DNA from 2 places in the Pseudidiomarina sp. PP-1MA genome. Region 2 is predicted to be linked to the other one. Evidence: predicted binding sites of a transcription regulator. Region 2 holds the regulator's gene; the other holds the start of a gene.
The links. The regulator sigma-54, encoded in region 2, starts transcription at its own class of promoters, with help from an activator protein. The targets are predictions, from matches to a motif close to GTTGGCACGNNNNTNGNNT.
Positions count from the first base shown of each region.

Region 1 (16,358 bases), 440 kb from region 2:
GGTTTAGGTAAAAATCTTTACCCAACTTTGTCTGTCTATGAGAATGTAGAATTCTTTGCTGATTTATTTGGCTTAAGCAAACATATCCGTAAACCACGTATCATGCAGCTGTTGCAAGCGACTGGGTTGGCCGCTTTCGCCGATCGTCCAGCGGCAAAATTATCCGGCGGCATGAAACAAAAGCTAGGACTTTGTTGCGCGCTGATTCATGATCCTGATTGCCTCATTTTAGACGAACCCACCACCGGAATTGATCCCTTGTCGCGGCGACAATTCTGGCAACTTATCGCGCGCATTAAAGCACAACAGCCGGCGATGACTGTGGTTGTTGCTACTGCTTACATGGAGGAAGCCGCGGTCTTTGATTGGCTGATTGCTATGCATGATGGCCGTATTTTAACCCAATGTAGTCCCGCTGAATTATTGCAACAAACCCAATCTGAACACTTAGAGCAAGCCTTTGTAAGGTTGCTGCCGGATCACGCCGATTATCAACCATTCGTGTTGACGCCACGAGAGCATGACAGCGCTGCTACCGTGGCTATTGAAGCGCGTCATTTGACCATGAAATTTGGTGATTTCACGGCGGTAAAAGACGTTAATCTAACCGTCTATAAGGGTGAGATCTTCGGTTTTTTAGGTTCGAACGGTTGTGGCAAAACCACCACCATGAAGATGCTTACCGGCTTACTACAAGCCAGTGCAGGAGAGGCCTTTTTATTTGGTGCCCCAGCTGAAAAAAGCTCGGTGGCTATGCGAAAGCGTGTGGGCTATATGACCCAACAGTTTTCGTTGTTTGGTGAGCTGACAGTAACGCAAAACTTAGCCTTACATGGACGCCTATTTGGGTTGCAGGGTGCTGAATTAAATGCACGTATTAACACCATGGCTGAACAGTTTGCGTTAGGTGAAGTACTTGATGAGTTGCCTGATAGCTTGCCATTGGGTGAGCGCCAGCGCTTAAGTTTAGCCGTGGCTATGATTCATCAGCCCGAGCTCTTGATCTTAGATGAGCCGACCTCGGGCGTAGATCCCATTGCGCGCGATATTTTCTGGCGCATCATGATGCAATTAGCCCGCGAGCAGCAAGTGACTATTTTTATTTCCACCCATTTTATGAATGAGGCCGAGCGCTGCGACCGAATTTCTTTGATGCATGCAGGTGAAGTCTTAGTGAGCGATACTCCGGCAGCAATTACCGCCAGTAAACAGGCTGATTCGTTAGATGATGCCTTTGTGGCTTACTTGCAAGATGCTATCGCCGCGCAGCAGCGTACTACCGGTGCTACGGAACAGTCGCAAGCTGCAGAATTAGAGGTATCAACTAGGCCAACTAGTAACACGGCAAAACAGTCATTAAGATTTAGTTGGCAGCGTCTCTGGAGCTATTTGAGGCGCGAGAGTATCGAGTTGATTCGAGACCCCATCCGGTTAGTTATGGCCACGTTAGGCAGCGTCATTCTCATGGCGGTATTGGGTTATGGCCTTAACATGGATATCGAAGATTTATCTTTTGCGGTGTTAGATCAAGACCAAACTAGTTTGAGTCGTGACTATGTAGCTAGTTTAAGTGGTAGTAGGTATTTCGATGAGCGTCCTCCTCTGAGCAGTTACACAGAGTTAGATGCCCGTATGCGTAGTGGTGAGTTAAGTTTGGCGCTAGAAATACCAGCTGGATTTGCGCGTGATTTGCATCGTGGGCAAGGGGTTGAAATAGGTGCTTGGATAGACGGCTCGCTGCCGATGCGAGGTGAAAATGTGCAAGGTTACGTGCAGGGTATTCATGCGCATTGGTTACAAGAGCAGGCACGTTTGCAGGGTTTAGATGGGTTGCAAGGCTTAGCTCAGATTGAGTCACGATTTCGTTATAACCCTGATGTGAAAAGTCTACCAGCCATGATGCCAGCGGTGATTCCACTGCTGTTACTGATGTTTCCGGCTATTTTGACGTCGCTGGCGGTGGTGCGAGAAAAAGAGTTGGGCTCGATGCTAAATTTTTATGTGACGCCAACCACCAAGCTCGAATTTTTGTTAGGTAAGCAACTGCCCTATGTCGCTATTGGCATGCTTAATTTCGTTATTTTGATGGTGCTGGCTGTTTATTTATTTGATGTGCCTATTACCGGGAGTTTGACCGCTCTGACGCTGGCTTCGTTACTGTATGTGATTATTGCCACCACATTTGGCTTGATCATGTCGGCTTTTGTAAAAAGTCAGATAGCTGCGCTATTTGGCACCACCTTAGCCACGATTTTACCTGCTGCACAATTTTCGGGTTTAATTACCCCAGTGCCCTCACTGGAGGGCGGCGCGCGCTGGTTAGGCGAGGTGTTTCCAACCACCTATCATATTATTGTCACCCGCGGGGTCTTCTCAAAAGGATTAAGTTTAGCGGACGCCGGCTCGGCACTGTGGCCATTAGCCGTTAGTATTCCGATTTTATTGGGCATCGGTGTGTGGTTACTGAATAAGCAGGAGCGCTAACATGCAAATGAAGAATATCCTGTATTTGGGATTGAAAGAATTACGCGCCATAGCCAGAGACCCCATTCTATTGCTGATTATTGTCATGGCCTTTACCTTATCGGTTTATACCGCAGCTTCAGCTATGCCAGAAACACTACACAATACGCCGATTGGTGTGATAGATGATGATCGATCACAGCTTTCTAGCCGCATTGTCCAGGTGTTTGATGAACCCTATTTCATGCCACCAGAGGCGGTTGATAGTCACCAAGCCGATCGGCTCATGGACGAAGGACGTTTTACCTTCATCGTACACATACCTAGTGGCTTTCAGCGTGATGTCTTAGCGGGTAACCAACCGGCTCTTCAAGTCTTAGTAGATGCCACTCGAATGAGCCAAGCTTTTACCGGTAACGGCTACATTCAGGCCATGATTCAACAAGAACTGCAAGACTTTGCACAAACGGATACTCAAGTTCCAGTGCAGTTAAGCATGCGTTCGCGATTTAACCCGGAACTCAATGGCAGCTGGTTTTCTGCCATCAATGAGGTGATTTCTCAGATCACCATGTTGTCTATTATTCTGACCGGAGCTGCGCTCTTACGTGAACGTGAACATGGAACCGTTGAGCATTTGCTAGTGATGCCGATTACTCCGTTCGAGATCATGGCTGCCAAAGTTTGGTCAATGGCATTGATTGTGTTGGTGGCAGCTAGTTTATCGCTACTCGTGGTGGTTGAAGGAGCGTTACAGATACCTTTAGCGGGTTCAGTCGGTTGGTTTATTATCGCTATGGCTTTTCATTTGTTTGCTACAACCTCACTAGGTATCTTCCTGGCCTCGTTTGCGCGTACAATGCCGCAGTTTGGGTTGTTGCTGATTCTAGTTATTTTACCGATGCAGATCCTTTCTGGTGGCATGACCCCGCGCGAGAGTATGCCGCAAGTGATTAGCTGGATCATGAGTGCGGCGCCAACCACCCATTTTATTGAATTAGGCCAAGCTATTTTATTTCGTGGGGCTGGGTTTGCTCATATTTGGCCGCAATTAGTGGCCCTCATTGTGATAGGATTAGCCTTCTTTATGATCGCTCTAGCCCGCTTTAGAAAGGCGCTGGCAAGTATGGCGTAATGACAACAGTTAGCTCGTCGTACCCTGATAAGAATAAAGGTAACAAGAACGGAACCTGCGCATGTCTGATAACTATTTACTGAAACTATACCATCAGTGTCTAAAGTACCCTTTTGGTCGCACGATTTTCTCGCGGATGTTTGCGCGCAAAGCACCTTACTTTGCCACCATAAAACCAACCATCACCGAGCTCAAACCTAATTATTGTGAGTTAAGGTTCAAAAAACGTAAGGCAGTGCAAAACCACATTGGTACTGTGCATGCGATTGCTTTGTGTAATGGTCTAGAAATGGCAATGGGGGCACTAGCTGAAGCCTCTATACCCAAACACCTAAGGTGGATTCCTAAAGGCATGACGGTGCAATATACCGCCAAAGCCGATAGTGATATCCGCATTATTGCCGAATGCTCTGCTGATAGTTGGCAAGCAGGCGATAGTGCTATTTGCGTACGCGGGTTGCGAGCTGATGGTCAGGTAGTGATAGAAGGTACCATCACCATTTATATTTCTGAAAAACCATCACAAAAGTCATCATAACTAAGTAGAATGACGCTGTCGCAGTGCGAGTAATTCGCGCTCAATCGCAAACACATGAGAGTCATGGTCATCAAGATCTCTCAAGGCTTGTGCCAATAACAGTAAATATTCGTCATTGGGGCCACTAGGCCCTGCTGACTGTGCAATATGCCGAGCTATTTCCTGCTCACTAGCGGGGCCTAAATAAGCCTCATTATCAGGTCCTGCAACATAGACTAATCCGTTTACCGTGCCGCTACCGTCTAACCATTCAAATTCAGTGAAGAAGCGTAAGTAGCCATTTTTTTCACGATGGTCTAAATGCTCAAAAACTGCTGGCGTAACTTGGTACGCCATACCGCTACACTGCGCATTTTCGGCTTGAACGAGTGTGGCAACCCGGCCTGGAGCTGTTGGAGTGCCTCGATGATCGTGAGAGCCTTGCCAAAACCGCCGCTGCCAGCCATGGATGCGCGCTGGGCGTCGTTGCAAATAGCTAAAGTCAGCTTTATAAATAAGTGAGCCATAGCCGAACAGCCAAACTGAATCGAGATGATCGAGCGGTTGCTGGGCCTGATTTATTGCAACAGTGTTATGTGACATGGGCGAATCGTTTACTAAGTGATGAGCGTTAACAAACTCGTTTATAATTTTTCCAGCATTGCAGCAAAAAGCATTTTCATCAACTATAGTTAAGGCTTAAAGCAGCAACTGAATTCATCTGTAATTCATTGGTTGTTAAGTAAAAACTATTGGGTGGGGTTGATGATTGCGACAAACTAAATTGCTTATTGCTGCCTGGCTAGCTGTGAGCCTTTGTGGCATCTCCTTCACCAGCATTGCGGCGGCGCCTGTGGTGCGTATTGGGGTGTACCATAACCCACCTAAAGTGCAGCTGCAAGATCAGCAAATATCAGGAATATTTGGTGATTTAGTTACTGAGATTGCACATCGAGAAGGTTGGCAAATAGAAGCGGTGAGTTGTGAGTGGAATCAGTGCTTACAATGGTTAGAGCAAGGTCGAATTGATTTAATGCCGGATGTTGCTTTAAATCATGAACGCGACCAGCGATTTTTCTTTCACCAGACCCCGATTTTGCATTCATGGTCGCAACTGTACGGGCAACGAAGTTTAAAAATCAGTAGTTTACTTGACCTTGATGGGGTGAAAATTGCAGTTCTAGAAAATTCGGTTCAGCAAAGTTACCTCCAAGATATTGCCACCAACTTTGGTTTAACCATTGAGTTTGTGCCAGTGCAATCGTTTGATGCCGGTTTTGCCGCGGTGGTTAGTGGTGCCGCAGATGTGGTGGCGGCCAATCACTTGTACGGTGATTTAAAAGCCCACGAGCTGCACTTAGAGCCAACGCCTGTCATGTTTCAACCCACCCGTCTCTACGTCGTAGCCGCGGCTCCCGCCATGCAGTCACAGTTGCTTGTGATTAATGATTATGTACAAACTTGGCGTAATGACAGTGATTCACCCTACTATCAGATTTTACAACGGTGGCGGACTCCGCAACAGGCGGGTGTTTTCCCTTACGTGCTGGTGTGGTCACTGGTTACTATCGTCCTACTTACACTTGCCCTGGCGCTATGGATGCGCCAGCGAGTAAAGCAAAAGACACAACAGCTGCGCCATAGTGAGTTAAAGCTCAGTGCCATTTTAGATTCCGTTGAAGCCTATATCTATATCAAAGATAAACAGCTTAAGTATCAATATGCCAATAAGCGCGTGTGTGATTATTTGAACACCACAGCCGAGGCCATTATTGGGAGAACGGATCGAGATTTTTTTGATCAAGAAACCTATGCCAATCTACGTAGCAATGACTTAAAGGTGATTGAGCAAGGCCAGCGAGTTTCTAGTGAAGAATTCAATGTGACTGCCAGTGGTGAAATACGGCAATTCTTATCGGTCAAGATCCCGCTATTCGATGCCCAGCATAAGGTGTATGCGCTGTGTGGTATCTCTACGGATATTTCAGAGCACTTAGCCTTCAAAGAAACCCTGAATCAATTGGAGTTTTTTGACAGCGTGACGGGCTTGGCCAACCGAAAATTACTATTACAAAATCTTGAGCATGCGGTGGCGAGCGCTAGTAAGACGGGCTATGAAGGAGCCTTGGTGGCAATTGATTTAACTCATTTCACCATTATCAATGAAACACTCGGACATCATGCCGGCGATCAAGTGTTACAGCAAGTGGCCGCACGTATTCGACAATGTTTAGGTGAGGCAGATACCGCGGCAAGACTTGGTTCAGACGATTTCGTGGTGATTTTAGAGACCCTTGATAAAGATCCTCAACAGGCAGTTGTTGCCGTACGCCATTGGGCTAACCGTGTTTTAGAATTACTTAGCCAGCCGTATCAATTAGCCGACCATACGCATACAACAAATGCTTGTCTTGGGGTCACCATGTTTTCGGATAGCGTCGACGATGTTGGCGGCTTGCTACGAAACGCCGATTTAGCGATTGCCGAAGCCAAGGCGATGGGAGGTGGATCCATTAGCTTCTTTGACCCGAAAATGCAGGCGCAGATTAGTCGCCGCATGACCATTGAGGCTGCGCTACGGCAAGCCATCAAGAACCAAGCGCTGGAGGCTTATCTGCAACCTCAGGTGAATGACCAGCGGCAAGTCGTTGCGGCGGAGCTATTGTTACGCTGGACAGACCCTAACCTAGGTGTTATATCACCAGCAGAATTTATTCCGATTGCTGAATCTAGTGGGCTGATTATTGAGTTGGGACACTGGGTGATTGAACAAGCCTGTCAAACGTTACAGGACTGGCAATGTATCGATCAGCTCAAGCACATTCCTATTGCCGTGAACATAAGTCCGCGACAGTTTAAGCATGGTGGTTTTGTTGAACAAATAGAGCAGTGTATTCGCTCCGCTGAGGTGCCAGCAGGCTTATTGGAGCTAGAAATTACGGAGGGGATGCTGATTGACGACGTGGAAGTTACCGTGAAGCGAATGTGTAAGCTTGGCAGTTTAGGCGTACGTTTTAGTCTTGATGATTTTGGTACTGGTTATGCGTCGCTCGCCTATTTGAAGCGCCTACCTTTATATCAGTTAAAAATAGACCAGTCTTTTGTGCGCGATATGCTTATCGATAACAATGATGACGTGATAACAGCTACTATTATTGGCTTGGCTCGTAATTTAAATTTATCGGTGATTGCTGAAGGTGTCGAAACCGAAACTCAGTTACAACACCTTCGCAGCTTAGGCTGTCGCAAATTCCAAGGTTACCTCTTTGGTTACCCTGAGTCGCTTGCCAGTTGGCAGCAAAAACTGCAGCAAAGTACCACCCTATAGTCGCGTAGAACGGCGGCTTACATCCAACGCTGCTGATTTTGTCCTACTTGCTGTATCCATTGCTGTTGTAGCTGTAATGCCGACGCCAGCGACTGATACTTGATAACTTCAGCACCCGCAGCAGTGTGCACAATGATGTGCGCAAACCCAAGCATTCTTAACCAAGGCGACTGGTACACATCCAGTTGCTGAATTTTATAATAGGGATACCAGTTTTCGGTCCGTCCCAGCACACCGTGCTTGACGGCTAACCAAGTGCTGTCATAACTGAAGCCATAATTACGCCAGCGAATTACCACATAGGTTTGCATTAATCCCCATAGTAAGACGGCAATTAAGAAGCTGCTTGTTAGGCTCAGTTCGATCGCAAAATATCCGACCAAGCAGGCTATCGGGGCTAACCAAGCAACCCAAAAGGTAGGGCTTAATAACGCTAAAGCACTGATGGATTGCCAATGAACTTGATTGGCATTGGTGAGGTTTAGCTGCTGCCTAAGTTCATGTAAGAGTTCGGGGTTAACGACTGGCAGAATAAAAGCACTTGCCCCAGCGGTATGCTGTGCCATGGCCGGTTGTAACTGACTTACCCGTACGCGAAAGCGTTTGAGTAGGCGCGCGCGTAAATTTTGCTTGATCTGCACTCGTTGTAGTTTGGGATACCTGAAACTCACAGTACGGATACTAAAAAGGCCACTACGAGCCTGATAACGGTCTCCATCAATGCTGACAGCTAGACCATAATAAGTGATAACGGTTACTGCTATGGCAAGCACAAACAATAGGCTTAACACCGCAAGCACTAACCCGACATTTAACCACAGGCTACTTTCAATAAATCCGATATTTGCTTCTAGCCAGGGCACCACTTGTTCTTGTAGCCAATCGGTTTGCGACAGTGGGTAACTTAACAGCGCCAGTAGCACAAATATTTTATTGTCGATGACGCCGGCTTTAATGATTTCAGCTAAACTGAACTGAGTTTGCCATTGAGGTTCTTCTACCGCTGCAGCTTGGGTCGCCTCGGTGGTGGCGCCAGGCTCGGATTCTACAGCGGGCGCGGTAGCCAGCATGAGCTGCCGCAACTGCTGTGCTTGCTGCATGGGTAAACCGGGGATCTCTACCTCTTTGCCCGCAGAGCCGGCGCTATCGACTTTTAAAATGGTGAGGTTAAAGGGTCGAAAATACCAAGTTTGTTCGAGTTCGGCTTGTTGAATGCGCTCATATTTCAAGGTTAGGCTTTTTTTACCAAGGACGCCGGTTCGTAAATGCACCGCATCATTGCTTAGCGCAAATAAAAAGAAACGATGATTGAGCAAGGCGCTGATAAAAATATAAACCAAATAACTACCACCGAGTGCGTAAGGCACCCAAGCACTGTCGGTGACAAAGATAACTGCTAGCGCAGGCAGGAAATTCGTAAAGTTCTTGATGAACAACTTAATTTCTTTGGCGATAAAAAAGCCAAGGGTTAACCATGGTGTGCGCTGCCACTTAAGTTGTGGCTGGGTTGACTGCTCAGACATGCTCTTCAGTTTCCGTGGCTGCTGGGCTAGATTCGGTTGCAATGGCATCAACCAAAGCGGCTTTCATAGCTTCTGCTGTGGCTAGTTTGAGCCCGGGAATACTCAGATCGGCACCACCGCTACCGGCCGTATATAAGGTTAAATGTGCTAAGCCCAAAGTGCGCTCAATCAGTCCTTGTCGCACTTCAACATGCTGTATGCGGTTAAGCGGCACCGCCCGAGTTAAACGCCACAAGGCGCCGCGGCGTAGATACATGGATGCATCTGTACGCGCGTAAGCGGTAAACTGAAAGCGTCGCGAGCTCCAAAAAAGCCCCAAAAAAAGTGTGATGACAGCCCAAGGAATCGCCAGCCATAGCGCATTGGGCAGCCATGAGGTATTAGGGACCCATAGATAAAAAACTGCGCCAACAATGGCGAGTAAGCCCATATCTAGTATGACCGCTATTTGTAAACTGGTTTTATAGGCCGGCTCAACCGGCTGCCAAGTAATACTCATCTAATCCATTCCTTACTTGAAAAAGTAATAGGTAACACCCATACCTATATTACATTCAATGAAAACCGGAGTTCGGCATGAAAATTCTAATGGTACTAACGTCACATGAACAGCTCGGTGACAGTGGCCACAAAACTGGCTTTTGGGCAGAAGAGTTTGCCGCCCCCTACTATGCTTTTAAAGACGCTGGCGCTGAAGTTGTGCTAGCTAGCCCCAACGGAGGCCAACCTCCGATCGATCCTAATAGTCAACAAGCTGCAGCTCAAACCAATGAGACTGTACGCTTGTTTGAAGATGAAGCAGCTCTGGAACAACTAGCTAATACGCTTCAACTTAGTCAAGTAACAGCCGATGGTTTTGATGCAATCTTTTACCCCGGTGGCCATGGTCCGTTATGGGATTTAAGCGAAGATCCGCTATCCATTGGCCTGATTCAACAATTCTGGGAGCAGGATAAGCCAGTAGCAGCGGTATGTCATGCCCCTGCTGTTCTTGTTCATGCCAAAACCCCAGCCGGAAAACCACTCGTAGCCGGCCGCAAGGTGAGTGCTTTTACTAACAGCGAAGAAGCTGCAGTGGGCTTAACCGATGTTGTTCCCTTCTTATTAGAGGACAAGCTACAAGAGCTGGGCGCGCACTATCAGAAAGTAGACGACTGGAAGCCACTGGCAGTAGTTGATGGTAACCTTATTACCGGTCAAAACCCAGCTAGCTCAGCGGCAGTTGCACGAGCTCTATTGCAGCAGCTAAAGCACTAAAACCATCTTGCTAAGTCGTGCAAGAGTGACAGATTGAGTAGAAATTAAAACTGCAAATTTGTAACAAAAAAGCCAACCCGAAGGTTGGCTTTTTTCTGCAAGTATTGAGGACCTTATTTTATTCGGTCATTTCTTGAAGCTTGGCGCGTAACTCTTCATCTTGCTGTACCCGTTGCACAATCGCGTTGTACTCAGCAGCAGTTAGGCCAGATTCTTCAACTGCGGCGACCATTTCTTCTTGTGCCTTACGTTGAATTTGTTGGGCCTGTTCAGCATCTTCAGCATTCTGAAATTGCTCAGCATATTTATTGCTAATTTGCTGCACGCTACCCATAGCATCAACAAAGTCGTTTAACATATCGTCATTAATTTCAATGTTTTGCTGTTGCTGCATCATTTGCTGTTCTTGCTGCGCTTGCACTGGAGTAGCGTTAGCTGCGGTAGTTACCAAAGCGCCAGAAAATAGTGCGGCCAATGCCAATGCGGTCATTGAATGTTTCATGATTTACCTCCTAAGTTGAATTCACTGATAAGGCTGCAAAGGTCGTGCCAACTTTTTAAATAAAGCAATTCATTGTTTTTATTAAATTTATTCTCCAGTATGATTCTTTGGGGAAAAATGTGTATCATAATTAAACACTTTTTGCAGGAGTTGCACGTGACAAAAAGATACACATGGTTAGCACGATGGTGGCGCAAGAGCGGTGATAATCTTCAGCGTGTCTTAACCTTTTACGTCATGCTGCCCTTGCTTGCATTATCAGGCATAGCCATAGGTGTTGGGTTAGAGCGGGCAGCAGAGTTCCAGAATGAGCGGTTACGTGATGATCTCGAGCTAGTGGGGCGAGCTATTCGCATACCTATTAGTAATGCTATGGTGAGGCAAGACCTTGATACGGTTCAGGCTAGCCTTGATGCGGTATTCCAAATTGGCCGTGTTTATGGGGCATCCGTTTACAATACAGACGGTGCTTTGATTGCATCAGCGGGTATTACCGAACGCGATTTAACCCAAAGCCTTGTTGCCGAGCAAGTCATCCTCACTGGTGAAGCTCAAGATAGTTACCGTGAAGTAGCCGGCCGTGATGTGTTCTCTCAGTTTGTCCCTATTCAAGATAATGGCGGCCAAATCATCGGGTTTATGCAATTGAATAGGCGTGCCCAAGATTTTGATAATGCATTCGCAGATCTTGCCCAAGTAGCTTGGGGTACCTGGTTAGTCCTTGCGATAGCGACCATCGGGATTCTTGTCTTTGGCCACTACCGTGGGGTGGGACGCTACTTAGAGCAGAAGCTTGAACAACAGCGGCGCGACCAAGAAAAAATGGTCGCTATTGGCCAAGTTGCTAGTGGTGTTGCACACGAGCTGGGAGCTCCACTAACGGTGATTGATGCCAGAGCTAAAAAATTAGCAAGGTTGCATACAGAGCCCGAATCACAACGGCAACTAAAAGCCATTCGTGGACAAGTGCAACGGCTAACCAAGATTGTGCAGCAGTTATTAGATTTCACCCGTACGCCGATCACCGCCAAGCGGCAAGTCGTGTTAGCTGATGTTATCAATCAAGCTTATCAAGCTGTTTCATACGAGCAGCCTGAACCGCCGATACGATTTAGTTTACCGGCCGCAGCTGAGTCAATACGAGCCACTATCGATGTACAAAGGTTCGAATTAGCTTTGGTTAATATATTCAGAAACGCAATGCAGGCTGCTACTAGCCAAGTTTCGGTGGTTATTGAAAAAGGCAATCAGCAGGTGCTTGTCCGCGTTCGTGATGATGGCGCCGGGTTACCTCAACAGTTGCAACATGATGACTTATTGCAACCCTTTACCACCACCAAGCAAGTCGGTAAAGGTACCGGTCTAGGGTTAGCTTTGGTGAGTTACATTATGGCGGATCATCAAGGTCAGGTGCGGTTACGCAATCATCCCACAGGTGGTTGTGAAGTCGTGTTAACACTTCCCACGGGTGCCACTGACGTGTAGGCAAAGGATGACTTGGAATGACAAATAATAATCTCATGATTGCAGTAATTGAAGATGATCCAGGGCTACAGGAGTTGTTAGTAGAAGAACTGGAAAGCGAAGGATATCTCACGCTCGCTTGCAATAGTGTTGAAGATTTTCATCAAGCTTTGCCGCACAACCCAATACAACTGATCGTCAGTGATATTCGCTTGCCGGGCATGTCGGGATTAGATTTGCTGGAGCAATTACAACAGCAAACGCAGCCGATTCCACTTATTTTGATTACTGCTTTTGGTACGGTTGACCAAGCTGTACAGGCTCTACGTCAAGGAGCGGATGATTTTTTAACGAAGCCATTAGATCTAGAGCATCTATTAGTAAGTGTTGAACGGGTACTGGAATTTCATCAGTTACGTTCTGAGCTGGAATACTATCGGAGTAGCCAACAACAATCTCAGCAGGGTCCAGCTGGAATCGTTGGTCATAGCCGAGTGATGCAGCGTTTATATCAGGAAATTGAGCGAGTGGCACCGGTCGAGGGGGCTGTGCTTATTCTAGGTGAAAGCGGCACTGGTAAAGAGCTGGTGGCACGAGCTCTACATCAACAAAGCGCTCGCCATCAGGGTCCCTTTCTGGCCGTGAACTGTGCCGGTATACCAGCTGATTTATTGGAAAGTGAGTTTTTCGGACACGCGGCTGGGGCTTTTACCGGAGCGCAGCGCGCGCGCGCAGGACTACTCAAAGAGGCACATGGTGGTACCTTATTGCTTGATGAAATTGGTGAGATGCCGCTGGCTCTGCAAGCAAAATTATTGCGGGTGCTACAAGAAGGGGTGATGCGCCCCGTTGGTAGTGACAGAGAAGAAGTCATAGACGTGCGAATCTTGGCCGCCACCCATCAAGATTTAGAACAGAAGGTAGCGGATAAGAGCTTCCGTGAAGATTTATTCTATCGACTAGAAACCTTCACTATTAAGGTGCCACCGCTGCGTCACCGGGGAGATGATGTCCTGATGTTGGCCGAGTTTTTCATAAACAAGGTGATGGTCGAACAAAATAAATCACTCAAAGGTCTAGCGCTGGATGCGCAAGAGTTGATTTATTCGTATTCTTTTCCTGGTAATGTCCGTGAATTGCAAAATGCGATGGAGCGGGCTGTCACTTTCTGTGATAGCGATTGGATAGCAGCAGCGCATTTACCTGAGCGTATTCGAGCAGGTAAAACCAAAGAGGAACCTATTGCTACTGCGCAAACAGCTCAGCAATGGCCCTCTATGCAACAATTGCAGCAAGACTACGTAGCACAAGTTATGCGTCACACCCAAGGTAACAAGCAGCAGGCAGCAAGAATTCTCGGGGTGACGCGTCGCACCTTGTATCGATGGCTTACCAACGGTGAGTCAGATTGACGCCTAACTGTAGCTCGCGTTCGGTACCAGGTTCAAAGGCTCGACCATTCCCTTGATTAACCACGACCGAGCCCACATAAGTGCGGTTAGTGAGGTTATGCACTTTAAGCCAAGGCTCAAGTTGCCACTGCTGCCATGCCCACTGAGCCTGCCAACCTAAGTGCCAAAGGGTATGACTTGGGGCAATCACATCGTTGGTATCGGTTGCGGCAATATCGCCACGGTATTCGGTGACTAAGCTTATTTGCTGGTAAGGATTGAGCTGCCAGTTCCATTGACTAAACAATTGCCGTTCAGCGACTCCGGGTAGGCGCGCACCATTGGCATAATTTGCACTTAGCCAAGTTAATGCAGAGCGCCAAGATAAAGCGTTGGTTAGCGCCCAATAACTCTCTAACTCAATCCCTTTACGCTCGGTTAAACCGGCGTTGGTATAGGTGGTGCGCCCATCGATACTTTGGTCAACTACGATTTCATCGGTGGTATCAATCACAAACCCAGTTAGCTGCAAACGTAAGTCTTGGCTTTGCCACTTCAAGCCAAGTTCCCATTGCTGATTAAAAGCTGGGCCTAACTGAGTATTTAAACCGGTTTCATTATTGCTGTAAGCTAACTCAGTTAGCGTAGCCGTCTCAAACCCACGACCACGGGCAATAAACACATCTAACTGGTCGCTCAGTTGATAGCTGGCGCCTAAGTTCCAACTCCATGCATGTTGCTGTTGCTCGCCACTATCATCGGGATTGCCAGCCACGATAAAGTAATCATTCACACGAAAGCTCATGTCACTGTAGCGTAAGCCAGCTTGCAGGGTGAACTCAGGTTGAGGTTGCCAGCGAGTTAAGCTGTAGAGGCCTTGCTGAGTCACTTCACCCAGTTCATTGCGGCGTAATTCTCCGCGTTCGCCAAAGTTGTTCTCATAGCCAAAACGACGATCGTTTTGCTCTGCTACATGCAAACCCAACGTTGTGGTAACCGGTTGCGCCAGCTGCCATTGATAATCATAGCTAGCATCTAAGCCGGTAAAATCCCGACGCAAATCGATGACAGCACCCGATCCGCGTATATCATCGCCAGGAAATGGCAAATATTGCTCAATACTCCGCCAGCCCCGCCAGGTACTTACATTCCAGCCAGCTTGGCTACGCAGAGTTACCGATAGCTGTTGATGATGAATCCGTTTGCGCGTATTAAAACGCTCAGCACCGGCAAAGGTTTGTTGAGGATCTTGCTGCCACGCGCTTGGGGTAAGTGAGCCAGGGTCTTGTAGTAGCGGCGCATTATTGTCATCCGCACGAACAATCAATTCGATACTGTCGGTGAGGTCGTGATACCAACGTAAAGCATACTGGTCGCGCTCTGCTTTATTGTGCGCGCGAGGGCCATCGGTGCGAAATCTAGCACCCACGAGTTTTAATGCGTTAGTATCGTTAACCCATTCACCGGTAACTACTTGGCGTTGCGTATTATTTGCTGCGCCAGAGGCGGCAAGACTTACAGATGAAGACTCTGGACGCGTACTAAACCACTGGATGATACCACCGGCACTATTACCATAAATAGTGGCAAGGGGGCCCCGCAAAACCTGCACATTAGCAGGCTCATCGAGCAGAATACTGGAGGTTTGTGCTTGGCCATCGGGCATACTTAGCGGAATCCCGTCAAGCTGCAGCACCACCCCACGCACTCCAAAAGCTGAGCGCGCACCAAAACCGCGTAAGGTAATCCGCGAATCTTGAGCGTAGTTGCCACGTGAATCAGCTTGGACTCCGGCTAGGCCTTGTAATAGCTCCGCCGCATCCACTCGCATACCAGATAGTTGCTGTGTAACCTCAAGATTAGAGGTGGCAGCGGCTGTTTGTTGCGCACTTTGCGGAGCGGCTGGATTAACGACAATAACTTCATCTACAGTAACGCTAGCCGAAGCTAGCGTTATCAAAGGTAGTAAGTAACCACTTACAAACATAAATTACTTCGCTGGTTTGATTTGGATTAACTGACCATTACGATCATCGGTAAGCAAATAAATATAGCCATCCGGACCTTGCTCAATGTCTCGTATACGCTGCTCAATGGCATCTTCAAATAAGGTTTCTTCGTGCATGACACGATTGCCGTGCAGGTCAAGTCGAGCCACTTGTGAGCCTTTCAATGCTGCCACGAGCAAATCGTTCTTCCATGCTGGGAATTGGTCGCCGGTATAAAAAATCATATTAGAGACGGCAATGGACGGCACCCAATAATAGTGTGGTTGTTCAGTACCAGCTACATGGGTCTTATCGCTGATGATGCTACCATCGTAATCAACACCATAGGTGGCCTCTGGCCAGCCATAGTTTTTGCCCGGCTGGGGGATGTTGATTTCGTCACCACCTTTGGGGCCATGTTCCGCCGTCCACAATTCACCTGTTTCGGGATGAAAGGCGGCACCTTGAACATTGCGGTGACCATAAGACCATATTTCAGGCAGAGCATTGGCTTGGTCAACGAAAGGGTTATCGCTAGGGACCGAGCCATCGGGCTTGATGCGAACCACTTTACCATGATGATTATCCAAGGTTTGCGCATCGGCCATAGCGGAATAGCGATCGCCCAGAGTGATAAATAAATGTCCATCAGGAGCAAAGACTAAGCGCGAGCCAAAATGCGCACCGCTTTTGTATTTTGGCGCACCTCTAAAGATAACTTCAACTTGGGTTAAACCATCATCACCAAGCTTGCCGCGAGCTACCGCCGTGCTATTACCCTCGCCCCCAT
Region 1 covers NZ_CP165718.1:2,589,067-2,605,424, reverse strand. Annotated here, with positions in the region: gene rbbA (ribosome-associated ATPase/putative transporter RbbA) at 1-2,484, shown strand, start outside; gene AB8S08_RS12250 (ABC transporter permease) at 2,486-3,598, shown strand; gene AB8S08_RS12245 (hotdog fold domain-containing protein) at 3,660-4,136, shown strand; gene AB8S08_RS12240 (gamma-glutamylcyclotransferase) at 4,137-4,718, opposite strand; gene AB8S08_RS12235 (EAL domain-containing protein) at 4,885-7,443, shown strand; gene AB8S08_RS12230 (PH domain-containing protein) at 7,461-8,966, opposite strand; gene AB8S08_RS12225 (PH domain-containing protein) at 8,959-9,465, opposite strand; gene AB8S08_RS12220 (type 1 glutamine amidotransferase domain-containing protein) at 9,543-10,223, shown strand; gene AB8S08_RS12215 (DUF4168 domain-containing protein) at 10,342-10,725, opposite strand; gene AB8S08_RS12210 (sensor histidine kinase) at 10,882-12,210, shown strand; gene AB8S08_RS12205 (sigma-54-dependent transcriptional regulator) at 12,228-13,601, shown strand; gene AB8S08_RS12200 (TonB-dependent receptor family protein) at 13,579-15,567, opposite strand; gene AB8S08_RS12195 (PQQ-dependent sugar dehydrogenase) at 15,571-16,358, opposite strand, start outside.
Region 1: AB8S08_RS12215 (DUF4168 domain-containing protein) is a predicted target of sigma-54. The motif match lies at 10,759-10,777, and genes of this name have one in related genera.

Region 2 (16,358 bases):
TTGAAAGCCGCTGCCCAGCCTTATTGCGACGAAGACGGTGGCTTTATTGTACGTACCGCTGCCGAGGGTGCAGCCGATGACGATTTACAGCGCGACGCGAAATTTTTGCGGCGGCTTTGGGACACTATTCAAAAGCGTCGCAAAGGCATGCGTAAAATCGGTTTGGTGTATGAAGATTTGAATTTATCTTGCCGTATTTTACGTGATTTTGTTGGCGATGAAATTGAACGTATTCGGGTTGATTCACGCATTACTTACGATGTACTGCGTGAGTTTGTCCAAGAGTTTATTCCTGAACTCAGCAATGCGCTTGAGTACTACAGCGGCGAGCGTCCTATTTTTGATTTGTTTGATGTTGAGAATGAAGTGCAACGAGCGCTAGAGCGCAAAGTTGAGCTCAAAAGCGGTGGTTCTATCATCATCGATCAAACGGAAGCTATGACCACTATAGATATCAATACCGGTGGTTTTGTTGGGCATCGCAATCTCGAAGAAACCATTTTCAATACCAACATCGAGGCGACTCAGGCAATCGCTCGGCAACTGCGGCTGCGTAACTTAGGCGGTATCATCATTATTGATTTTATCGATATGCAAAACGCAGATCATAAACGACGGGTATTGCACAGCCTTGAGCAAGCTCTTGCTAAAGATCGCGCCAAAACTTCGATTAACGGCTTCACCACCTTAGGCTTGGTGGAAATGACGCGTAAGCGCACCCGCGAAAGCTTGGAGCACGTGCTCTGCACCGAATGCCCAGTGTGTAGTGGACGCGGCTCAATGAAGACGGTTGAAACCGTCTGTTATGAAGTGATGCGAGAAATTGTGCGGGTAAACCGTGCTTATGCTGCCGATCATTTCATGGTATATGCTTCGGCAGCAGTAGCCGACATGCTGCTGAACGAAGAAAGCCATGCTTTGGCTGAACTTGAGGTGTTTATTGGCAAACAAGTTAAGGTTTTAACCGAGCCTATGTATAACCAAGAGCAGTTTGACGTGGTGATGATGTAGCCCCATGTTGAGATTTACCGCACGCTGGTTATTTCGGACTCTGCTCTATTCACTGGCCTCAGCGCTGGTGCTTTTTGCGATGCTGTTAACCGGCTTGCGCTATCTGTTACCGCAAATTCCTGATGTGACCAAACAAGTTGAGCAACTCTTAGCTGCCCAGTATCAAGTGCAAGCAGATGTGGGCACTTTAAGTGCCGACTGGAGTAGCGCAGGGCCTGAGTTGGTGTTGCATGATGTGCGCCTACAAACTGCCACCAACCTCAACTCTCAAGTGAGTGTTGACGAAGCTCGTGTGCAATTTAATTTTTGGCAAAGCGTCACTTCGGCGTCGCTGCAATTTGAGCAGGTGAACTTTAGCGGCCTGCGGTTGCAATATGACCTGCGTGATACCCAACAAGATAACGCCGCTAGTTTGGATGTTCCGGATACCCTACTTAGCTTTTTACTGACCCAGCTTGATCATGTCGAAGTATCTGATAGCGTGATTGAATTGGTTAACTTGATTGGGGTGAAGCGCTCGATTCAAGTACAGCGGTTAAGCTGGATGAACCGCGGTGCGCGCCACCAAGGGGTGGGCGAACTTAGTTTTACTGGGGTGTCTGAGCAGAGTTTAGATTTAATCATTGACGTACATGGCAACGATCCGCAGGCGTTATCCGGGCAGTTTTACGTGGCGGCGAACCAGGTAGACATTACCCCTTGGTTACAACAACAGATTGTCGATACCCAAATTCAGCAAGCTGAGTTTAATTTCACCATGTGGCTTAACTTCGCCCAGAATAGCTTTACCCAAGGTCTATTAGAATTAGGCGAACACCAATTGGCGTGGCGGGTAGGCGAACAGCAACATCATTTGCGGATTCCAAGCGGACAGTTGCAACTGCAACCGGAAGGCGATGGCTGGCTAGTGAATAGTAGCCCCATGACTATTACCCACAATCAACAGCAGTGGCTCCTCCCTACGTTCAGTTGGCAACAGACCCCAGCGCGAACTCGTTTAAGCGCTAATAACATCCCCCTTGCGCCGTTACTGCAATTGGCCAACTTGTTAGGATCGCGGGGTGTTGAACTGAGCGATGAGATGAGTCGCCGTGAGGTTGGCGGTGAACTTGATATCGTTTTTGATCATGAAATTAACCAGCCGCCACGTTGGTATGTGCGCGGCCAACAGCTGGCATGGCAAGAAGCTGCAGGTATTCCTGGCCTACAGAGTGCTGAATTGGAATTACATGGCACCGGCCAACAAGTAAGTTGGCATTTACACGGGCAAGACATGGCCATTCAAAGTGCTGCTTTGCATCCAGACCGACCTTGGCCGATAACAGCTCTCGATATGCATGGCCGCGTTGATTGGAGCCAAGCAGACTGGCAAGTTGAGGTCTATCCCAACAGCTATTTGGGCTTGCCAGGCATGCAGTTGGCGGTGGCGGCACTGATTCATCCTACCGCCGACTCGGTGATGGTGAATGCCCATGCCGAAAGTTTGGATACCACCCCCATTAGCGCCGACACCTTGCGGAATCATTTGCCGCTGGTGATGGGGGATGATCTACACGACTACTTAAGTGTCGCCATACAAGCTGCAGAGGCGCAAGATTTAGCAATGGTATGGCGCGGCACCATCGCTGATTTCCCGTACATTAACCAGCGCGGGGTGTTTCAAGCCCGCGCCCGGGTGCACGAATTAGTTTATCAATTTCAACCTGATTGGCGCCCAGTTTACGATGCTGATGCTGTGGTGGAATTCCATAATGAGCGTATGCACATTGTTGCTGAGCAGGGCTTAATAGGCGACGTTCAGTTACCACGAGTAGATACGATTATTGCCAACATTATTGGCACGCCTTTACAGCTCGATATAAGTGCTAGCATTCAAGGCGATAGTAAGCACTTACAGCCGGTGTTTGAAGATAGCCCACTGGCAGATTCTCTAGGGGCTACCTTTACCCAGTTGCAACTAACGGGAGCCATGCAGGGCACGCTACAGCTCACCATTCCTTTTGGTGAAGGCCAGCAAGTGATTGCCGAAGGAGCTGCCACTCTAACCGATAATCAGTTGTATGTAACTAGCCTGCAACAACAGTTTGAACAGGTGAATGGCACCGTGTCTTATCGTAATGACGAGATCAGTGCCGACGATCTAAGCTTGACCTGGCAGGGCTTTCCAAATCAAATTGATTTACGCGGTCTGTCTCGCAGCGACGATTATTTTGTTCAGGTTAAGGCGCAAGGAGACTGGGCTTTAGATAAGTTCGCGCCACTGGCCATGGGTACCAGTGCTTGGCAGGCTGATTTTAACTTGAGTTTACCTAAAGACGGCGGTTATTCATTCAGTTGGAATCAAAGCGCAGACTTAAGCCAAGTACAACTTGATTTACCCGCACCGCTTAAGAAGCCTAGCGGACAGGCCAGCGATTTACAGTTGCAGGTATCCGGCAGTAGCGAAAGTCTATTGATTAATGCCGAGTTAGATGACAGTTGGTTAGCTGAAGTACAGCTGAATGGCGATGCCTCAGAGTTGCGTAACGGTTACATGCGCCTTGGCAAAGACTTTAGTCAAGCACCTAACCCTAACGTAGTGCGTTTTAATCCAACCTTCACTATTGATGTTAATGCCCCAGCGATTAAGGTGGATAGCTGGTTAACAGCATGGGCAGAACTGGCTGAGAAGTTGCCTGCGGGTACCGGTGACAGTGAGCTAGTGAGTGTGCTTAAACCTGATTTAATTCAGTTGGTAACGCCTGATTTAACCTTGTTGGAACATCAGTTTACCGGGGTTGCTTTTGTCGCTTGGCCGGAGAATGGTGAATGGCGCGGTCGGCTGACCGCTGATCAAACTTCGGCTGATCTTGGTCTTGTCCAAAACGGCCCGCAATCCTTGTTACAGATTGATGCCGATTACTTGGAACTCGCTTTGCCTGCAGCCCTCGCACCAGCCGCTAAAACAGAGAGTGATACTGATAGCGACGAGGTGGTCGCTAACGCAGTCGCTGCAGACTTAGATCAGCGCCTAGCTCAATTATCAGCACCTGCGAACTTTAACAGTGTTCCCAATATTAAGTTCAGCTGTGAGCGCTGTCGTTATGGGCCTTATGACTTGGGCCGAGTAGCGATTGCGATTGATGCCCAACCAGAACAGCTAACGGTACAGGAGTTTCGCTCTGACCAAAATAACCATACGCTCGCGGTGAGTGGCTTTTGGCGCTTGGCAGCAGCTGATAAACCAGCTGAAACCCGTTTTACCGGGCGCCTCGATTCTGATGATTTTGGTCGGTTCTTACAGGAATACGAAATTACCAGCATGGTCAAAGATAGCGGTGCTACTTTTATCTTTGACTTAGGCTGGCAAGGTGCTCCCTATCAATACAACAGCGATACCCTTAATGGCGAAGTGAACTGGCGATTAGGTCAAGGCTATCTTAACGAAGTGAGTGATCGCGGCGCGCGGCTATTCTCGCTACTTAGTTTAGACAGTATTTTGCGTAAGCTGCGTTTTGATTTTCGTGATGTGTTTGCCAATGGCCTGTTCTACACCAGTTTTGCCGGCGACTTTAATATTAACCAAGGTGTGGTTAATACGGATAATACCCGCCTAGAAGGCGCCGCCGGTGATATGGAAGTACGCGGCAGCAGCAACTTGGTGAACAGCCAACTCGACTATAATCTGCAGTTTGTGCCCAAAGTAACCTCAAGTTTGCCGGTGATTTTGGCATGGATGATTAACCCACCCTCGGGTTTAGCCGCCTTGGTGATTGACCGTATGCTGCACGATGCTAAGGTGATTAGTCGCTTAGAATATAAAATCAGCGGTACCATCGATCAACCTGAGATCACTGAGGTTGCGCGGAGTAGCCGCGATGCCCCAATTCCGCAGGAGGTGCTTAATGAACAATCAGGCGAACAACCAGGCCAACAACCAAGCCAGCCCAGCGCCGCGACGGGTACAACTGACGGCGCTGCAACTGAACAGTCAGCCACAGCCACAACAAAACCTGCAACAAATTCAGCAGCTACTAGCTCAACTGCCCAGCCATCGGCCGCAACTGGTGGTGCTGCCTGAGGCCTGCTTATGTTTCGGCGCCGGCGACAAAGCCCAGCGCGAGTTAGCCGAGCTACCGCTGCTCTCTGATAATCAAGCTGCCAAGCCTGCAACTGACCAAGCACCGTTGCAGCAGCAATTAGCTGATTTGGCACGCCAACATCAGATCTGGTTAGTGGCCGGTACCGTACCTATTGTAGATGATGCCAAGGCTGCTAAATTTAGCGCCGCTAGCTTAGTCTTTAATCCCCAAGGGGAGTGTGTGGCTCGCTACAACAAAATGCATTTGTTTGATGTCGATGTCGCCGATAATACCCGCAGCTACCGCGAATCCGCATGGACTCAGGCGGGCACTGAGGTGGTAACAGTCACCACCGAGTTTGGCGTATTAGGCTTGGCGGTGTGTTACGATGTGCGCTTTCCTGAACTCTTTCGGGCGCTACGAGAGCAAGGTGCCGACATCTTGTTGCTGCCATCGGCCTTCACCCAAGTGACAGGCGCAGCCCATTGGCACGTGCTAACTCGGGCCCGCGCCATCGAGCAACAATGTTTTTTAGTTGCCGCAGCCCAAGCTGGGGTTCACGCCAATGGCCGTGAAACATACGGTCACGCCTTGGTTTGTGATGGCTGGGGCCGCATCTTAGCAGAATCTGACGCCACCAGCGTAAGCTATGCCAGCGCGCTGGTGGATATTAATGAACTTACTAAAATTCGACGCGACATTCCGGTTGCGACGCATTTTTCTGAAACCAAGAAGGGTCTTCATGCAGTTACCTAACCAACCTGAATTTTCACGGGTTTACGATAATTTATTAACTCAGCATCAGCTGGATAGCGAACAGTTGCAGCAAGCCCTGCAACGCTTGTATACCGGCACCATTGATTTTGCCGATATTTACCTGCAAAGCAGTGTGAACGAATCTTGGGTGCTTGAAGATGGCATTGTCAAAGAAGGCAGTTTTCATATTGAAACAGGTCTTGGTGTGCGGGCCGTGCAGGGTGACAAAACCGGATTTGCCTACGCCGATGATATTTCGCCACTGGCCTTACAGCAAGCTAGCAGTGCCGCTCGTGGTATTAGCGCCGCGGGCGAACAAGGGCAACTAAAAGTGCTAACTGCCAGCCCTTATGTGCAACGCTACGCACCATTAAACCCGCTGGAAACCCTAAACGAAACCGCAAAAATTGAGCTGCTACGCGAGCTGGATGTTTATGCGCGTAGCCTAGATAGCCGCGTCGTAGAAGTGATTGCCAGCATCAGCGGGAGTTACGATGAAGTCTTGATTGCCGCCACCGATGGGACCTTCGCAGCGGATATTCGGCCGCTTTGTCGGGTTAACTGTACCGTGCTGGTGGAACATGATGGCCGCCGTGAACGCGGCAGTGCGGGCGGTGGTGCGCGGGTTGGTTATGACTATTTTAGTGAGACGCTGGCGGGCGCGAAGCCGCGCTGGCAGACCTTTGCCGACGAGGCGGTGCGCCAAGCACTGGTGAATCTAGAAGCGCGTCCTGCGCCGGCAGGAACCTTCCCGGTGGTTTTAGGCGCCGGCTGGCCAGGCGTGTTGCTGCACGAAGCGGTCGGCCATGGCCTCGAAGGTGACTTTAATCGTAAAGGCGCCTCAGCTTACGCCGGCAAGATGGGCGAATTAGTCGCCTCTGAGCTGTGCACCATTGTCGATGACGGTACCATAGATCACCGCCGTGGATCCCTAGCTATCGATGATGAAGGTACGCCAGCAGGCTACAATGTGCTGATTGAAAAAGGCCGCTTGCAGGGGTATATGCAAGACAAAATGAATGCTCGTTTGATGGGTGTTGCACCCACCGGAAACGGACGCCGTGAAAGCTATGCGCATTTACCTATGCCGCGCATGACCAATACCTACATGCTCGGTGGTGAAAGCGACCCGGCTGATATCATTGCCAGTGTCAAAAAAGGGATTTATGCGCCGCAGTTTGCTGGCGGCCAAGTAGATATCACCTCAGGTAAATTTGTGTTCTCAGCGTCAGAAGCCTATTTGATTGAGGATGGCAAAATTACCGCACCTATCAAGGGCGCAACCCTTATCGGTAATGGCCCAGAGGCCATGCGCATGGTGTCTATGGTAGGTAACGACCTAGCCTTAGATAATGGTGTTGGGGTGTGTGGTAAAGACGGACAAAGCGTGCCCGTTGGAGTAGGTCAGCCTACCTTAAAACTGGATGCGTTAACTGTGGGTGGCACCGATTAAACGGTGGCCACCTCACGTAAATATTTGAACAGCTCGCGCGCGGCAGCAGGGGCTTTGCCTTGTTGCTGCTGTTTGCTCGCTTGGCGATAAAATTGCCGTAATTTCTGCCGATCAGCGTGCGGATAAGCGGCTAAAAACTGCTGAATAGCGGCATCGCCGTCAGCTAAAATGTGGTCGCGGTATTTTTCTAACTGATGAAATAACGCGTTTTGTTCGTCGTGTGATTGCTCGAGTTCAGCCAGGCCGCGTTCAATCGCAGCCGTATCACGATTGCGCATCATTTTGCCAATCAGCTGTAACTGACGGCGGTAACCTTCGCGTGTATTACGAATGCGTTGGGCTAATTTAATGGCATCAAAAAGATCCTCATCAAGAGGGATCTTAGCAAGTTTACCGTCAGACAAATTAACCAGTTTTAAGCCGAGCTCTTGTTGAGCTTCGGCATCACGCTTGAGCTGCGATTTACTAATTAAAAAATCGTCATCAGCGTGGTTTGAATTACCATCATGATTCATGAAAGGGTCCTTGTGCATGACCTTAGGTGTTTATGTTCAAGTGAATAACCGATAGTGTACCAGAAAATTAAGCGCCCGCATGCTAAACCGCTGCGCAGCGATTCGCCGAAGGGCAAGAGGAGAGTTAGTTTGATCCCAGATGTAAAACAATTAAGTAGTGAGATGCAAGAAGTTAAGCAGTCGGTAGCGCAGGCACTGGCATATGCTAAAGAGCTTGGTGCCAGTGCGGTTGAATGCGCGTTAAGCCGTAGCCGGGGAATTAACGTCGGCACCCGCCTTGGCGAAGTTGAAACGGTAGAATTTAACCAAGACGGCGCCCTAGGTATTACCTTGTTTCGGGGCCAGCAAAAGGGTTCAGCATCTACTACCGATTTAACCGCCGCAGCCATTCGTGCGGCGGTAGAAAAAGCCAATAGCATCGCCCAGTTTACCTCGCCCGACCCCTACGCGGGCTTAGCTCCAGCTGAACTGATGGCAACCGCTATCCCTGATTTAGACTTGTGCCATCCCGCCGACCAAAGCGCTGAATTTGCCTTAGAGCAGGCGTTACGCTGCGAGCAGCACGCCTTACAAATGGATAAACGGATTGTTAACTCTGACGGTGCTGGTTACAGCAGCCACGTCGGCTATCGAGTTTATGGCAATAGCCACGGCTTTTTAGCGGGTTACCTACAATCACGACATAGCTTAAGTTGCAGTTTAATTGCCCAAAGCGGCGAGCAGATGCAGCGCGATTACGCCTACAGTGTGGCACGCCATCGTGACGGCTTGTGGACTCCAGAACAAGTGGCAGAAGATGCGGTGAACGCTACTATCGCGCGCTTAGACGGTCGCAAAATAGCAACCGCGAAGGTGCCAGTCATCTTCCGTGCAGACGTTGCAAATTCACTGTTTGGTCACTTTGTAGCAGCTATTAGTGGTGGTAGCTTGTATCGCAAATCGAGCTTCTTGGCTGACCATTTAGGTAAACAAGTATTGCCTAGCTGGTTAACCATTACCGAACAACCGCATTTGCGCGGGGCGTTAGCTAGTAGCCCGTTTGACCATGAAGGGTTAGCGACGGTGGAGCGCGATATTGTTGCCAACGGCGTCTTGGAAACTTACTTACTGACTAGCTATTCAGCGCGCAAATTAGGCATGCAGCCTACCGGACACGCCGGTGGTATCCACACCTGGCAAGTGCAGCATGGTGAGCAAGATTTAGCAGCTTTATGTAAGCAGATGGGCACCGGGCTGTTGGTCACTGAACTAATGGGCCAAGGGGTCAATATTGTCAATGGTGACTATTCTCGCGGTGCGGCAGGGTTCTGGGTCGAACATGGCGAAATTCAGTACCCAGTAGAAGAAATTACCATTGCCGGCAACCTAAAAGACATGTTGGCTAACATTGTGGCTATCGGCAATGATATTGACCTTCGCCATGGTGTTCGTACCGGTTCTGTGTTGCTAGAACAGATGCGCATCGCCGGCATGTAGCCGGCGTTAGCTCAGTAGTAGCGTCGCTGTGCCTAAGAAAGCAAAAATACCGACCACGTCGGTGACGGTGGTAAGAATCACCCCGCCGGCTAATGCAGGGTCGATATCAAACTTCTTCAAGATCAAGGGCACAGTCACCCCGGCCAAGCCAGCCGCGAGTAAGTTAGCCATCATCGCAAAGGCGATGATGGCGCCAATCAGAAGGTCTTGCTTCCAGATCGCCACCACGGCCGCAATCAGTAACGCCCAAATCACCCCGTTAAGAGCGCCAATCGCAAGTTCCTTACCAATCAACCAACGTTGGTTACTGGCACCTATATGACCCAGTGCCATCCCTCGAATGACCAAGGTCAGGGTTTGTGAACCGGCAATCCCGCCCATACTTGGCACAATGGTGTTAAGGATAGCGAGGATGGCCATTTGCGCTAAAATATCTTCAAACAAGGAACTGACCATGGCCGCCAGCAGCGCTGTGATCAGGTTGACACCTAACCATACCGAGCGGCGCTTAGCACTGGTCCAAACCGGAGCAAAGGTATCCTCGTCATCATCTAAACCAGCCATGCTCAACATCGAGTGCTGGGCATCTTCACGGATGATGTCGACCACGTCATCGATGGTAATACGACCAAGTAAGCGATTGTCTTCGTCAATGACCGGGGCCGAGATCCAATCTTGCCGCTCAAACAGTTTGGCTACTTCAGTTTCGTCCATATCTGCCGGAATGCCTTGTACCTCTTGGTCCATGACATCGCTCACTAAACGGCTAGGATCAACGGTAAGTAAGCGGGTAATGCCGATTTCACCAATAAATTTGTCTTCGCGGCTTACCACGTACAGTTTATCGGTAGCCTCAGGTAGCTCGCCTTTCAACCGCAAATAACGTAATACCACATCAATGGTAACGTCTGGGCGTAAGGTGATGGTATCCGTATTCATCATACTACCGGCGGTTTCTTCGGCGTATGACAGAGCTTGCTCGGCACGATGGCGATCTTGCTCGTCCATCGATTTTAATACTTCTTGATAGACCTGTTCGGGTAGGCCACGTAATACGTAGGCGAGGTCATCGGTATCCATGCCTTCGGTGGCGGCGGCCAATTTCTCTGGCGCCATCTGCCGAATGATGGATTTTTGCACTTCTTCAGATAATTCTTCAAGGATGTCGCCGTGCTCGTCGGCGTCAACCAATTGCCAAATGATAGCCCGCGCTTTAGGTGGCGAGGATTCAAGTAACAGGGCAACATCCCAAGCGGGCAGGTTGTGCAACTGGCGCCGAGCTTGCACGTACATGCCACGCGTAAGAGATTCGGTGACCTCTTGTAAGCGCTGTTCGGCAAATTCTTTATCGGCGATTTCTACTAGCATGCTGCAAAACTCCTGTGAATGTCAGAAGTTTACCGCATCATTGCTCTTCATCAAAGCGCGATTCGATTAACTCGGCAACGGCAGCGACAGCTGCCTCGGCATCATCACCTTCAGCTAAGATATCAATTTGCCGTCCTTGCCCACTGGCTAACAACAACAAACACATCACACTGGAGGCATCTACTTGCTGCTGCTCTTGCACAATGTACACCTTGGCGGCAAATTGTTGCGTGAGTTTAGCTAGCTTGGTGGCGGCGCGTGCGTGTAAGCCGAGTTTGTTACGGATAGTGACTGATTTGCGCACACAAGTCGGCATAAAGGGTAACTCCTAGCTTTTAAACAAGCTAAAGCGGGCTGATAGGACGGTGACGAGGGGCCTCGCGATGCTTCACTTGCACTTTGAAAGGTTGGCCCTGAAAGCGTTCTGCTAGCTGCTCGGCAATGTAGACCGAGCGATGTTGGCCACCGGTACAACCGATGCCAATGGTGAGATAGCTACGGTTGCTGCGTTGAAAGTAGGGTAACCAAGTGGCTAAGAAGTTTTCTACCTGATGAATAAACTTGGTCATTAACGGCTGTTGCTGAAAAAAGTGTTGGACGGCTGGATCTGTGCCGAGCAAGGCCTTTAACGAGGGCTCCCAATGCGGATTAGGCAGGATTCGGGCATCAAATGCGTAGTCCAGATCACTAGGTAAACCATACTTGTAACCAAAAGATTGGAAAACCACAATCAATCGTGACGCTGACTTACCCAGGGCGCGCTCGGCCACTTGTTCGCTCAGCTGGTGCACGCTTAAATCGCTACTATCAATGCGCCAAGTTGCTCGTTCCGCCAACGGCTCAAGCAAAGCTAATTCAGCTTGGAGAGCATCACTTAGAGGTAGCTCATTCTTAGACAGGGGATGTAAGCGGCGGGTTTCCGCAAAGCGGCGCAACAACACGGCCTCAGATGAATCAATGTAGAGAATTTCAGGTTTAATTTGGTCAGGTAAAAACTCCAGTGAATCGGTTAACTCACTGGCTTCGATCGGCATATTGCGCACATCAACACTCACCGCCACTTTATTGTACTGCTCAATAACCGCATGCACTAACGTAGGAAGCAAGGTGATCGGGAGGTTGTCGACACAATAGTAACCAAGATCTTCTAACACGCGCAGGGCAATAGTTTTACCGGAGCCGGAGCGGCCGGTAACTATGATCAATTGCATTTTATCTGCGGGGTTAAGGTTGCTATCGGTCATTTTACAAACAGTTCATAAAGTTCTTGGTCTGAGCTGGCATCACGCAAAGCGCGGGTGCAGGTTTTGTCGTTCAGACGCTGGGCCACTGCTGCTAAGGTTTGTAAATGCTGTTCATGCGAATCTTCTGGCACCAGCAACGCGAACACTATATCTACCGGCTGGTTATCAATCGCATCAAAATCGATAGGCTCTTCTAGGGTCAACAAAATAGCCACCGGCTTAGTAGCCGAGGCTAAGCGCCCATGGGGGATAGCAACCCCCAGCCCGATGCCAGTACTACCTAATCGTTCGCGATTGAGAAGACTTTCGAAGACGTCAAAACCGGTGGTGCCCGAGAGACGCGAAGCGGCCAGTTGGCCGATGATTTCAAGCACTTTCTTTTTGCTTGTTCCCGCGACTGCGCAGCGAGCGCAGTCGGGGCTTAACAGAGTGGATAAATCCATGATTTAGTGGCGTTTCATCTTTTCTTTATGTTTAATAACCTGCCGATCGAGTTTATCAATCAGCCCGTCAATAGCCGCATACATATCGGTGTGCTCTGAATCAGCGAAAATTTCGCCGCCATTCAAATGCAGCGTAGCTTCCGCTTTTTGCGTTAACTTTTCAACATTTAAAATGACATGGACGTTATTTATGTGGTCAAAATGACGTTCCAGCTTAGAAAACTTGGTATCGACATAGTCACGCAGAGCGTCAGTAATTTCGATATGATGACCGGTCAGATTAATTTGCATAACATCTTCCTTCTGTTTGTCCAAGATTCAGATAAGACGTTTGCGTTGGCTCGAGGGCGGAATATTCATGGCCTCACGATACTTCGCAATTGTCCGTCTAGCTACTTGGATACCCTGTTCGGCCATGAGTTCAGTTAATTTACTATCACTGAGAGGCTTCTTGGGGTTCTCCGCAGCAACTAGCTTTTTCAATACCGCTCTAATTGCGGTAGAAGAAGCATCTTCTCCATTATCCGTTGCCAATTGGCTAGAGAAGAAGTACTTCAATTCAAACACACCTTTAGGTGTATGCATATACTTTTGTGTGGTTATTCTTGAAATAGTTGATTCATGCATCTCTACTGCGTTAGCAACGTCAGCAAGAACCATAGGCTTCATCGCCTCAGGGCCATATTCAAAGAAACCTTGCTGACGTTGCACTATGGTTGCAGCTACTTTCAGTAAGGTATCGTTACGGCTCTCAATGCTTTTAATAAACCACTTTGCAGCTTGCGTATGCTGCCGAATATACTGTTGTTCTTCAGATTGCGAACCACTTTGCAGCAGCGCCGCATAATCTTCGTTCACCTTTAGTTTAGGCAAACTTTGCGAATTTAGCTCTACTGTCCAGCGATCATTTTTTTTGCGCACCAGCACATCAGGAATCACATAATCGTCATCACCTGCACCAAAACCGTCCCCAGGATGTGGTTGTAGCTGCTGAATCAGCGCTAGTACTTGGCTTAAATCGGCTTCTTGAATACGTAATCGCCGCGCCAGATTGCGATAATCGCGCTGGGCGAGCAACGGCAAATGTTTTTCAACGGCTTGCAGAGCTAAGTTCAGGTAGGGAGTATCGTTAGGAAGATGTCGTAGCTGAATTAATAAACATTCGCGCACATTGCGAGCGCCAACGCCAATCGGATCAAAATGCTGAATTCGTTTGAGCACCACAGCTACTTCGGCAAGCTCAACTTGGATGAGCTCGGGGTGTTGCTGTCGAATCGCTGGCAATAGTTCTTCTAATTCAGCCGTTAAGTAGCCGCGCTCGTCAATACTATCTATCAACAGCGTAGCAATGGCTTCATCAAGGGGAGAAAAATGTGACAGTCGCATTTGCCATAACAAGTGCTCTTGTAAACTTTCACTGGTACTGCCCTGATAGAGGGTATCTTCACCATCGTAAGCTGTGCCAGAACTACCTAAAGAAGCCGAGTAGCTTGGTTCCCAGCTCTCCTCGGCAGCAGCGACATCAGTTTCGCCTTCAGCGCTTTGGTCGGCCACCTCAAGCAATGGGTTTTCATCCAGAGCTTGTTGTACTTCTTGCTGCAATTCTAAGCTAGAAAGTTGCAACAGTTTGATGGCCTGTTGCAGCTGTGGGGTCATGCTCAGCTGTTGACTAAATTTGAACTGCAGGCCTTGTTTCATCATGATAGCTACAGCGTAAACTGGTCGCCCAAATACACGTCTTTCACATGCTGATTATTAAGAATGGTTTGGGCATCGCCTTGCGCGATAAGCTCGCCATGGCTAACAATATAAGCATGTTCACAGACGCTTAGGGTTTCGCGCACGTTGTGGTCGGTAATGAGCACCCCGATGCCACGTTTGCGTAGGTGTTCGATAATCTTCTTGATGTCCAGCACGGAAATCGGGTCAACCCCAGCAAAGGGCTCGTCCAACAAGATAAACTTTGGCTCAGCCGCCAGCGCCCGTGCAATTTCAACCCGGCGTCGTTCGCCCCCAGACAGACTCATGCCTAAGCTGTTGGCGATATGGCTGATGTGAAACTCTTCCAGCAAGCTATCAAGCTTATCTTCACGCTGGGCCGCAGATAGTTCTTTGCGGGTTTCGAGTATCGCCAAAATATTATCGCGCACCGTCAGCTTGCGAAAGATGGAGGATTCTTGTGGTAAATAGCCAATCCCAAGGCGAGCGCGTTCATGCATAGGTAATAACGAGATATCGCGGTCGTCTAACTTAATCAGGCCTTTGTCGTTATTCACTAAGCCAACGATCATATAAAAAGTGGTGGTTTTTCCGGCACCATTAGGGCCCAGCAAGCCAATCACTTGGCCTGCTTCAACAGTTAAACTAACGTCTTTAACAACTTGGCGTTTTTTATAAGATTTGGCTAAATGTTCAGCTACTAATCGGCTCATGGTTGCTCGTTGTTCTTATCGTCTTGTTGTTTCGGCATGTAGATGGTGGTTACGCGGTCGGTATCTTTGTCACCACGCGTGGTCATTTGCTGTGTAGCAAAGTTATAAACCATCTCTCCACCACGACTGACGCTGTTTCCTTGCGCAACTTCAACATTCCCCCGCAACGTCAGTAACTGTTGCGCTTGGTCATAAATGATTTGGTTGGCCTTGGCAGTGATAACACTACCGTCTTCTAATTGTTGGGTATAAACCGCCGGTGCCCCTTCAGCGATAAACACAGCATCTTCGGCCTCACCTTCACGCTCTACTGATAACTTGTCAGCGGTGATTTTTAAGCTGCCTTGCTCGATGATGACGCTACGTTCAAACACCACAATTTTATTAGCAATATCAACCCAATCGCGCTCAGCATTGATGCGAATGGGCTGATTAAAGTCGTCTTTGCCTTGGCTAAGTGCTGCGTTAGAGAATAATGCAGCACTTAGCACAAGACTACTGAGAATTAGTTTGGCGACCGGTATAAATGGTTTCAACATGTTTCGTTAGTTCCAGAGTTTGAGCGCGTAAGTTAGCATGCATGCCTTCGCCTCGAATAGTAAAATCACGACCGTACATCACCACCGCTTGCTCAGTCGTCATGGTTTCGGCCAAAGTATCAATGGTTAGGTAGCTGGTTTCAACCCGTTCTAAAAAATCTTCGGCGGTTAAGCTACGCATTAAAATATTACGTTCTAACACCAAGCTTTTGTCGCCATAAAAAGAGCCAGCCTCAGCTGCCACCTGCCACACCGGACCTCCATCACGGGTGTGCACAATGTAGGTCGGCTGATCTAACTCGGTTAAGCCGATCGGGCTGTAATGAGTCATTTTCTCTGCAGCAATCCGATGCGCTAAGGTACCATCCTCACTGTAAACCCGCACAATCAGGCCCTGTGCGGTAAAATCAGGCTTGATCTCACGATAGCCCGCTGGTTCATCGGTGAGGTCTTGATCTCCAAAAGGACGCCACACCAATAGCGCTAAGGTGGCAAAGATGATGGCGATAATCACCACAAGATTACGGGTCATAAACTGACTCCACCGTGCAGTTGCAATTGTCCTTGGCTAAGTAAAATCAGATCACTCAGCTCACGAACTGCACCAAAACCGCCGCGCTGCGAGGTCACATAAACCGCGTGTTGCTGCACAAAGGGATGGGCATCGTGAGGCGCTACTGCCACTGCGCACTGCTGCAGCATCGCGAGATCAGGTATGTCATCACCCATACAGGCAATGGCCTGATCCGTTAACTGATATTTCTCCGCCAGCTGCTGGTAGGCGCTGAGTTTATCTTCTTGGCCTTGATAGATATCGCTGACGCCGAGCGCGTGCATGCGGTTTTCCACCAGTGCTGAACGGCGTCCGGTGATAACCGCAACCTTGATGCCGGCGTTAAGAAGTGCTTTCACCCCAAACCCATCGCGGGTATGAAAAGCTTTAAGCTCTTCACCTTGGTTGCCTAAATAGATCCGGCCGTCTGAAAACACGCCATCCACATCAAAAATGACCAGTTTGATTTGGGCGAATTTATCCATGAGCAGGCTTTCAATATCACCG
Region 2 covers NZ_CP165718.1:323,293-339,650, forward strand. Annotated here, with positions in the region: gene rng (ribonuclease G) at 1-1,011, shown strand, start outside; gene AB8S08_RS01510 (YhdP family protein) at 1,016-5,071, shown strand; gene AB8S08_RS01515 (carbon-nitrogen hydrolase family protein) at 4,974-5,828, shown strand; gene tldD (metalloprotease TldD) at 5,815-7,281, shown strand; gene yjgA (ribosome biogenesis factor YjgA) at 7,278-7,796, opposite strand; gene pmbA (metalloprotease PmbA) at 7,926-9,272, shown strand; gene mgtE (magnesium transporter) at 9,279-10,640, opposite strand; gene AB8S08_RS01540 (HPr family phosphocarrier protein) at 10,678-10,956, opposite strand; gene rapZ (RNase adapter RapZ) at 10,985-11,851, opposite strand; gene ptsN (PTS IIA-like nitrogen regulatory protein PtsN) at 11,881-12,327, opposite strand; gene hpf (ribosome hibernation promoting factor) at 12,331-12,618, opposite strand; gene AB8S08_RS01560 (RNA polymerase factor sigma-54) at 12,646-14,025, opposite strand; gene lptB (LPS export ABC transporter ATP-binding protein) at 14,034-14,759, opposite strand; gene lptA (lipopolysaccharide transport periplasmic protein LptA) at 14,756-15,298, opposite strand; gene lptC (LPS export ABC transporter periplasmic protein LptC) at 15,255-15,830, opposite strand; gene kdsC (3-deoxy-manno-octulosonate-8-phosphatase KdsC) at 15,827-16,358, opposite strand, start outside.